DNA from 2 places in the Pseudomonas sp. 01L34 genome. Region 1 is predicted to be linked to the other one. Evidence: predicted binding sites of a transcription regulator. Region 1 holds the regulator's gene; the other holds the start of a gene.

The links. Region 1 encodes sigma-54, which starts transcription at its own class of promoters, with help from an activator protein. Its sites were predicted from a motif close to ANTGGCATNNANNTTGCTNT; they were not measured.
Region 2: a site for sigma-54 is predicted at 1,727-1,746, ahead of glnK (P-II family nitrogen regulator). Genes of this name have one in related genera too.

What each region holds. Positions count from the first base shown of each region.
Region 1 covers NZ_JBFTSX010000005.1:23,994-28,510, reverse strand. Annotated here, with positions in the region: gene lptA (lipopolysaccharide transport periplasmic protein LptA) at 1-275, shown strand, start outside; gene lptB (LPS export ABC transporter ATP-binding protein) at 275-1,000, shown strand; gene AC1DQM_RS15595 (RNA polymerase factor sigma-54) at 1,185-2,678, shown strand; gene hpf (ribosome hibernation-promoting factor, HPF/YfiA family) at 2,753-3,061, shown strand; gene ptsN (PTS IIA-like nitrogen regulatory protein PtsN) at 3,074-3,538, shown strand; gene rapZ (RNase adapter RapZ) at 3,541-4,398, shown strand; gene AC1DQM_RS15575 (HPr family phosphocarrier protein) at 4,414-4,517, shown strand, end outside.
Region 2 covers NZ_JBFTSX010000003.1:368,692-373,208, reverse strand. Annotated here, with positions in the region: gene AC1DQM_RS10245 (ammonium transporter) at 1-1,148, opposite strand, end outside; gene glnK (P-II family nitrogen regulator) at 1,184-1,522, opposite strand; gene AC1DQM_RS10235 (accessory factor UbiK family protein) at 1,939-2,205, shown strand; gene AC1DQM_RS10230 (HigA family addiction module antitoxin) at 2,355-2,618, opposite strand; gene AC1DQM_RS10225 (YifB family Mg chelatase-like AAA ATPase) at 3,074-4,517, shown strand, end outside.

The DNA of each region.
Region 1 (4,517 bases):
TCGAGCAACTGCAGACCGCTGGCGACACCAAGCCTGTTCAGGGTTGGGGCGTGACCATCCAATATCACGCCGCGCAAAACCGCGTCGTACTGATCGACAAGGCCAAAGTTGTCGACAAGGACAACAACGTCACCCAGGGCGAAAAAATCGTCTATGACACGATCAAGAAACTCGCCAGCGCCGGTCGCGCCACGGGCAGCAAGGTCACCGAGACACGTCCGCGTATCGACATGGTGATCCAGCCGAAGAAGAAAACCGACGAGAAAACCCAGTAATGGCAACTCTGAAAGCTCAGCATCTGGCCAAGAGCTACAAGAGCCGCCAGGTCGTGCGTGACGTCAGCCTGTCCATCGACAGCGGCCAGATCGTCGGCCTGCTTGGCCCCAACGGCGCCGGCAAAACCACCTGTTTTTACATGATCGTGGGTCTGGTACAGGCCGATCAGGGTCGCGTACTGATCGATGACCTGGACGTCAGCCACCAGCCGATGCACGGTCGCGCGAAGGCCGGTATCGGCTATCTTCCGCAAGAAGCGTCGATCTTCCGCAAGCTGTCGGTGACCGACAATATCATGGCCATCCTCGAGACCCGCAAGGAGCTCGACAAGGCCGGTCGCCGCAAAGAGCTGGAAAGCCTGCTGCAGGAATTTCACATCCACCACATTCGTGACAGCCTTGGCATGAGCCTGTCCGGTGGTGAACGCCGTCGGGTGGAAATCGCCCGGGCACTGGCCACCAACCCGAAATTCATCCTCCTCGACGAACCCTTCGCCGGCGTGGACCCGATCTCGGTGGGCGACATCAAGCAGATCATCCACCACCTCAAGGCCAAAGGCATTGGCGTGCTGATCACTGACCACAACGTCCGTGAAACCCTGGACATCTGCGAAACCGCCTACATCGTCAACGATGGCCAGCTGATCGCTGAAGGCGACTCCGCCACCATCCTGGCCAACGAACTGGTCAAGGAAGTGTATCTGGGCCATGAGTTCCGCCTGTAAGCGCTGAGGTGCCTGGCCAGTCGCCTTGGTGCTCATATCAATAAAAAATCAATAGTTTTTTATTGTTACAGCGCTCTAGGCAAACACTTCAGTTTCAGGCATATAATTTGCTTATGTTTGGCGCTTCGGCGCCCTGTAGTGGATGGCGCATGTGCGCCGGCGAATAAGGTGTTAAGCCCCTGCCATGAAACCATCGCTAGTCTTGAGAATGGGCCAGCAGCTGACGATGACACCGCAGCTGCAACAGGCCATCCGCCTGCTCCAATTGTCGACCCTGGACCTGCAACAGGAAATCCAGGAGGCCCTGGAGTCCAATCCGATGCTCGAACGCCAGGAAGAAGGCGACGACTTCGATAACGCAGACCCCTTGGCCGACAAAGCCGAACAGCAACCCAACACCGACATTCAGGAACCCTCCTACCAGGAAACCGCCCCGACGGTGGATAACCTTGAGGAAGGCGACTGGAACGAGCGCATTCCCAACGAATTGCCTGTCGATACCGCCTGGGAAGACGTCTACCAGACCAGCGCCAGCAGCCTGCCGAGCAACGATGACGACGAGTGGGATTTCACCACCCGTACTTCGGCCGGTGAAAGCCTGCAAAGCCATTTGCTCTGGCAACTGAACCTGGCACCGATGTCCGACACCGATCGCCTGATCGCCGTGACCCTGATCGACTGCATCAACAATCAGGGCTATCTGGACGAAACCCTCGAGGAAATCCTCGAGGCCTTCGATCCGGAACTGGACATCGAACTGGACGAAATCGAAGCCGTCCTGCACCGCATCCAGCAATTCGAGCCCGCCGGTATCGGCGCCCGCAACCTCGGTGAATGCCTGCTGCTGCAACTGCGCCAACTGCCCGCCAAGACCCCTTGGCTGACCGAGGCCAAGCGCCTGGTCACCGATTACATCGACCTGCTCGGCAGCCGCGACTACAGCCAGCTGATGCGCCGCATGAAGCTCAAGGAAGATGAACTGCGCCAGGTGATCGAACTGGTCCAGAGCCTCAACCCGCGCCCGGGGTCGCAAATCGAGTCCACCGAAGCCGAATACGTCGTTCCCGACGTGATCGTGCGCAAGGACAACGAGCGCTGGCTGGTGGAACTGAACCAGGAGTCGGTGCCGCGCCTGCGGGTCAACGCCCAATATGCCGGCTTCGTACGCCGCGCCGATACCAGCGCTGACAACACCTTCATGCGTAATCAGTTGCAGGAGGCTCGCTGGTTCATCAAGAGCCTGCAAAGCCGCAACGAAACCCTGATGAAAGTGGCCACCCAGATCGTCGAGCATCAACGCGGCTTCCTGGAGTACGGCGACGAGGCCATGAAACCGCTGGTGCTGCATGACATCGCTGAAGCGGTGGGCATGCACGAATCGACGATTTCACGGGTGACCACGCAAAAATTCATGCATACCCCACGGGGCATCTATGAACTGAAATACTTTTTTTCCAGCCACGTCAGCACCTCCGAAGGCGGTGAATGCTCGTCTACGGCGATCCGCGCGATCATCAAAAAACTGGTTGCCGCGGAAAATCAGAAAAAGCCGTTGAGTGACAGCAAGATCGCTGGTTTACTGGAGGCACAAGGCATTCAGGTGGCTCGCCGCACCGTCGCCAAGTACCGCGAATCCCTGGGAATCGCGCCTTCGAGCGAACGCAAGCGGTTGATGTAGAGCCACGCCACAGCGTTCCAGTGGTAGATCATCGGATCTACCGCTTTATGCACTGGCAACGAAGGAGAAGCTGTATGCAAGTCAACATCAGTGGACACCAACTGGAAGTGACCGAACCTCTTCGCACCTACATCGGCGAAAAACTCGAACGATTAGAGAGGCATTTCGACAAGATCACCAACGTGCAGGTCACGATGACGGTCGAGAAGCTCAAGCAGAAAATCGAAGCCACGCTGCATATTCCCGGCAATGAGGTGGTCGCTAACGCGGAACATACCGATATGTACGCAGCGATCGACGCACTGACCGACAAGCTGGATAAACAACTCAAAAAGCATAAGGAAAAGACCCAGAGCCTCCTCCAGGGCGCGACCGGTCGTTAACACTCCCAACCCATGATCCGACTTGAAAGCATCCTGACCCCCGGCCGTTCCCTGGTGAACGTGCCGGGCGGCAGTAAAAAGAAAGCCCTCGAGCAAATTGCCAACCTCATCCATCGCGAAGTGCCGGATCTGGCCATGCAGGATGTCTTCGAGAGTCTGGTCGCCCGTGAAAAACTCGGTTCCACCGGCTTTGGCAACGGTATCGCCATCCCCCACTGCCGTCTCAAGGGCTGCGGATCGCCCATCAGTGCCTTGATGCACCTGGATGCACCCATCGATTTCGACGCCATCGACGGCGCTCCGGTTGACCTGCTGTTTGTACTGCTGGTCCCCGAAGCCGCCACCGATGCGCACCTGGAGTTGCTGCGCCAGATCGCCAGCATGCTTGATCGCAAGGAAGTGCGTGAAAAACTGCGCAGCGCCCCGAGCAACGAAGCCTTGTATCAGGTTGTCCTGGACGAGCAAAACGGTCACTAATCATGCGCCTGATCATCGTCAGCGGCCGCTCCGGCTCAGGTAAAAGCACTGCCCTTGATGTTCTCGAGGACAACGGCTACTACTGCATCGACAACCTGCCGGCCGGTCTGTTGCCGGAACTGGCCGAACGCGCACTGATTCACACCGAACTGGCACAACCGCTGGTGGCCGTGTCCATCGATGCACGCAACTTGCCGAGCCACCTGTCACGGTTTCCCGAATTGCTGGAAGAAGTCCGCAGCCGGCATATCCAGTGCGATGTGCTGTATCTGGACGCCGATGAAGAGACCCTGCTCAAACGATTTTCGGAAACCCGCCGCCGTCACCCGCTGAGCAGTGCCAATCGCTCGCTGGCGGAGGCGATAGAGGATGAAACCAATCTGCTGGGGCCGATCGCCGACCTGGCCGACCTCAAGGTCAACACCACCAATCTGAACCTGTATCAGCTGCGCGATACCATCAAGCTGCGCCTGCTGAATCAGCCGGAGCCCGGTACTGCGTTTCTGGTGGAGTCTTTCGGGTTCAAGCGTGGCATGCCGGTGGACGCCGATCTGGTGTTCGACGTGCGCTGCCTGCCCAACCCCTACTGGAAGCCGGAGCTACGAGCTCAATCCGGGCTCGATCAACCGGTGGCCGACTACCTGGCGGCGCAGCCGGATGTCGAGGAAATGTTCCAGGACATTTCCTCCTACCTGCTCAAGTGGCTGCCCCGCTTTGCCGCCAGCAACCGCGCCTATGTCACCATTGCCATTGGCTGCACCGGCGGGCATCACCGCTCTGTCTACCTGACCGAACGTCTGGGCCAGGTCCTGCAACAATCCCTGAAGAACGTCCAGGTTCGCCACCGCGACCTCAGCTAAAGGATTCACATCGCGATGCCTGCTCTGGAAATCGAAATCATCAACAAGCTGGGCCTGCATGCCCGCGCGTCTGCAAAATTCGTTGGCGTCGCCGGGCAGTTCCCTTGCCAGATCAGAGC
Region 2 (4,517 bases), on a different contig from region 1:
GTGCCGAAACCACCCAGGGACGGTGCAGCGAACACACCCGTCAGGATCGCGCCGAGGATACCGCCGATACCGTGCACGCCAAAAGCGTCGAGGGAGTCGTCGTAACCCATTTTGCGTTTCAGAGTCGTGGCGCAGAAGAAGCACACCACGCCCGCTGCCAGACCGATGATCATCGAGCCCATCGGGCCAACGGTACCCGCCGCCGGAGTGATCGCAACCAGACCGGCCACCACGCCCGAAGCGATACCCAGTGCGCTCGGTTTACCGTGGGTCAGCCACTCGGCAAACATCCAGCCCAAGGCTGCGGCGGCGGTAGCGATCTGAGTCACCAGCATGGCCATACCGGCTGTGCCGTTGGCTGCGGCAGCGGAACCGGCGTTGAAACCGAACCAGCCAACCCAGAGCATCGCGGCACCCATCAGGGTATAGCCGAGGTTGTGCGGAGCCATCGGGGTGGTTGGGAAGCCTTTACGCTTGCCCAGTACCAGACAGGCGATCAGCCCGGCCACACCGGCGTTGATGTGCACCACGGTGCCGCCTGCGAAGTCGAGCACGCCCCAGTCGCCCAACAGCGAACCCGGACCGCTCCAGACCATGTGCGCAATCGGCGCGTAAACCAGGGTGAACCAGATCCCCATGAACACCAGCATTGCGGAGAACTTCATCCGCTCGGCGAAAGCACCGACGATCAGCGCGGGGGTGATGATGGCGAAGGTCATCTGATAGGTGACAAACACCGCCTCGGGAAACAGCGCCGCGGGGCCGGTAATACTGGCAGGCGTGATGCCGGCGAGGAATGCCTTGGCGAAGCTGCCGACAAACGAATTGAGGTTGACGACGTTAGCTTCCATACCCGTTGTGTCAAACGCCATGCTGTAGCCGTAAAGGAACCACAGGATGGTGACCAGGCCGGTAATGGCGAAGCATTGCATCATCAACGAAAGAACGTTTTTGGAACGAACCATGCCGCCGTAGAACAGCGCGAGGCCGGGGATGGTCATGAACAGCACAAGGGCTGTCGAGGTCATCATCCAGGCGGTATCGCCGGAATTGAGGACTGGAGGCGCCACCGGATCTGCCGCCATGGCCAGGCCAGGCATTACGATGGACAACAGGGCTCCTAGCCCTGCGAATTTACGCAGAGTCATTTTGTTTTCTCCTGGGGCGTTGGGTTTGTGGCGGCTTAGATTGCGTCGGTATCGGTTTCGCCGGTACGGATGCGAATCGCCTGTTCCAGATTGACCACGAAGATCTTGCCGTCACCGATCTTGCCGGTGTTGGCGGCCTTGGTTATCGCCTCGATAACCCGGTCCAGATCCTTGTCGTCAATGGCGACATCGATCTTCACCTTAGGCAGAAAATCGACCACGTACTCCGCGCCGCGATACAGCTCGGTGTGACCCTTCTGCCGACCGAAGCCTTTGACCTCAGTAACGGTAATGCCCTGCACGCCGATCTCGGACAGCGACTCGCGCACGTCGTCCAGTTTGAACGGCTTGATGATGGCAGTGACTAGCTTCATGAAAACTCTCTCCCGAATTGGTGGACTTGCCCCAGGAAAACAAACCCGACTCAAGTCTAAGCGCAGTGCCTGGCTTTGTAACGCATCGTCGGCTTTACCTGCCCGTCCGACGCCAGCTAACCACTCCGCACGAAACTTCCCCCGTTCCGCTTGGCGCACTGCATTCGTCACAGCGACTGCATCAGTGCATGGGTCACCAGCGACTAAGCAGAAAGCTTGCCATCTATCCAAAAGCCATTGATTTCAAGCCCTTGGCCGCTAACGCAGGCCTCTCCAGCCGATTGACGCCACGGTTACGCACAACAACAGTGCGTGGCTGTCCACTCGCATGCGCGAAAAGCGTGCATCCCAGCCTTCGAGATTGACTATAGACACTGCGTGGTACACTGCCCGCCATTGTTGACAGGACATTTCCCATGCTCGCGCCCAAAGACTTCCTCGACGCCCTGAGCGGCACCGCCTCCCGCCTCTTCAGCGGCGACACCCCACTGCCGAAAAGCGAAATCGAAAGCCAGTTCAAGGCCCTGCTTCAGAGCGGCTTCAGCAAGCTGGACCTGGTAAGCCGTGAAGAATTCGACAGCCAGATGGTCGTACTGGCCCGGACCCGCGCCCGGTTGGAGAGCCTGGAGGCGAAAGTGGCGGAGCTGGAAGCGAAGCTCAATCCACCTGCTGACACCGAGTAACCTGGTCGTTCCCATGCTCTGCGTGGGAATGCCGCCAGGGACGCTCCAGATGTGACGCAGAGCGTCACGGGGTGGTTCCCACGCAGAGCGTGGGAACCATCGTTCAAGCATGCTTCGCGGACGCTGCAGTCTTTTTAAGTACCCGAAGCTCAACCACGCTCGATTTCGGCCCTGCGCTGATCGTAGGTCGATTGCAGTTTTAACCAGAATCCGGGCGTGGTTTTCAGGTAGCGCGATAGCTTCTTTGTGAGCTCAGGACTAATACCTCTCTCCTGCATGAAAAGGGCACTCACTTCACCCGTGCCTTCATTCAACACGCTAGCCAGACCAGTCGCCGTAATGCCCAGAGGCTCTAGAAACTCCTTTTCAAGGATTTCGCCAGGATGAATCGGCCGCATTCCAGAATTGCTCATCTCCCCTCCTTAGGGCTTGATCAGCTGTGATCATAAGCATCCCCCCCGATCCGACAAGAGCGTCCGAACTCTTTCACCGAAGTCCTTCATCTATCCAGGCCCGGTCCTACAAAGAAATCTAGCTCCTCGGTTGATTACGCCCAAATACCAGCCGCGACGTAACCTTTGTAGCAGCTGCCGAAGGCTGCGTTCGACTGCGCAGCAGTCGTAAATCCAAGTTGTACGGTCTGCCTGATCCACCGCGTGATCTGATTTTACGACTGCTGCGCAGCCGTACGCCGGCTCCGCCAGCTGCTACGGATCGTGTTATGGCTTAACTGGCTGGAATCAACTCACCGGCCCCAGCAACATCCTGCGAAAGTTTGGCGGCTCTTCTGCCACGTTAAAGCGCCCCTCTCCTACTACGCTTTAAAAAAGCCGCAGGAAGCGGTTCCCCGTCAGCTCAAGGAACGACCATGTCCCTCTCCATCGTCCACAGCCGCGCCCAGATTGGCGTGGATGCGCCCGCCGTCACCGTAGAAGTGCATCTGGCCAACGGCTTGCCGTCGCTGACCATGGTCGGGCTGCCCGAGGCGGCGGTGAAGGAAAGCAAGGATCGGGTGCGTAGCGCGATCATCAATTCGGGGCTGCAATTTCCAGCGCGGCGCATCACCTTGAATCTCGCTCCCGCCGATTTGCCGAAGGATGGCGGGCGTTTCGATCTGGCGATTGCCTTGGGGATTCTGTCGGCCAGTGTGCAAGTGCCGACGTTGACGCTGGATGACGTGGAGTGCCTGGGAGAGCTGGCACTGTCGGGAGCAGTGCGGGCGGTTCGTGGGGTGTTGCCGGCGGCGTTGGCGGCACGCAAGGCCGGGCGCACGCTGGTAGTCCCGCGAGCGAACGCTGAAGAAGCCTGCCTGGCGTCGGGGTTGAAGGTGATTGCGGTGGATCATCTGCTTCAAGCGGTCGCGCATTTCAATGGTCACACGCCCATCGAACCCTACGCTTCCAACGGTTTGCTCTACGCCAGCAAACCCTATCCCGACTTGAATGAAGTTCAGGGACAACTGGCGGCCAAGCGAGCCTTGCTGATTGCAGCGGCGGGGGCTCATAACCTGCTGTTCAGCGGTCCGCCGGGGACGGGGAAAACGTTGTTGGCGAGTCGTCTGCCGGGGTTGTTACCGCCATTGGCCGAGAGCGAAGCACTGGAAGTCGCGGCGATTCAATCGGTCGCCAGTTGTGTGCCGTTGAGTCATTGGCCACAGCGTCCCTTCCGACAGCCCCACCACTCCGCTTCAGGCCCCGCACTGGTGGGCGGCGGTTCGAAACCGCAACCCGGTGAAATCACTCTCGCCCACCATGGCGTGCTGTTCCTCGATGAACTCCCGGAATTTGATCGCAAGGTCTTGGAGGTATTGAGAGAGCCACTGGAATCCGGCCACATCGTGATTTCCCGCGCCAAGGACCGCGTACGCTTTCCGGCGCGCTTTCAACTGGTCGCAGCGATGAACCCCTGCCCCTGTGGATATCTTGGCGAGCCAAGTGGTCGTTGTTCCTGCACGCCGGACATGGTGCAGCGCTATCGCAACAAACTGTCGGGGCCGCTGCTGGACCGCATCGATCTGCACCTGACGGTTGCTCGTGAGGCCACGGCGTTGAATCCTGCGTTGAAACCCGGCGACGATACAGCCACCGCCGCCGAGTTGGTTGCTGATGCAAGAGAGCGGCAACACAAACGCCAGGGTTGCGCCAATGCCTTCCTCGACCTGCCAGGCCTACGCCGGCACTGTAAATTATCCACAGCCGATGAAAACTGGCTGGAATCCGCCTGCGAGCGTTTAACGCTGTCGTTGCGAGCGGCCCATCGACTGCTCAAGGTCGCGCGCACGCTGGCGGACCTTGAACAAGCCGACGGGATCA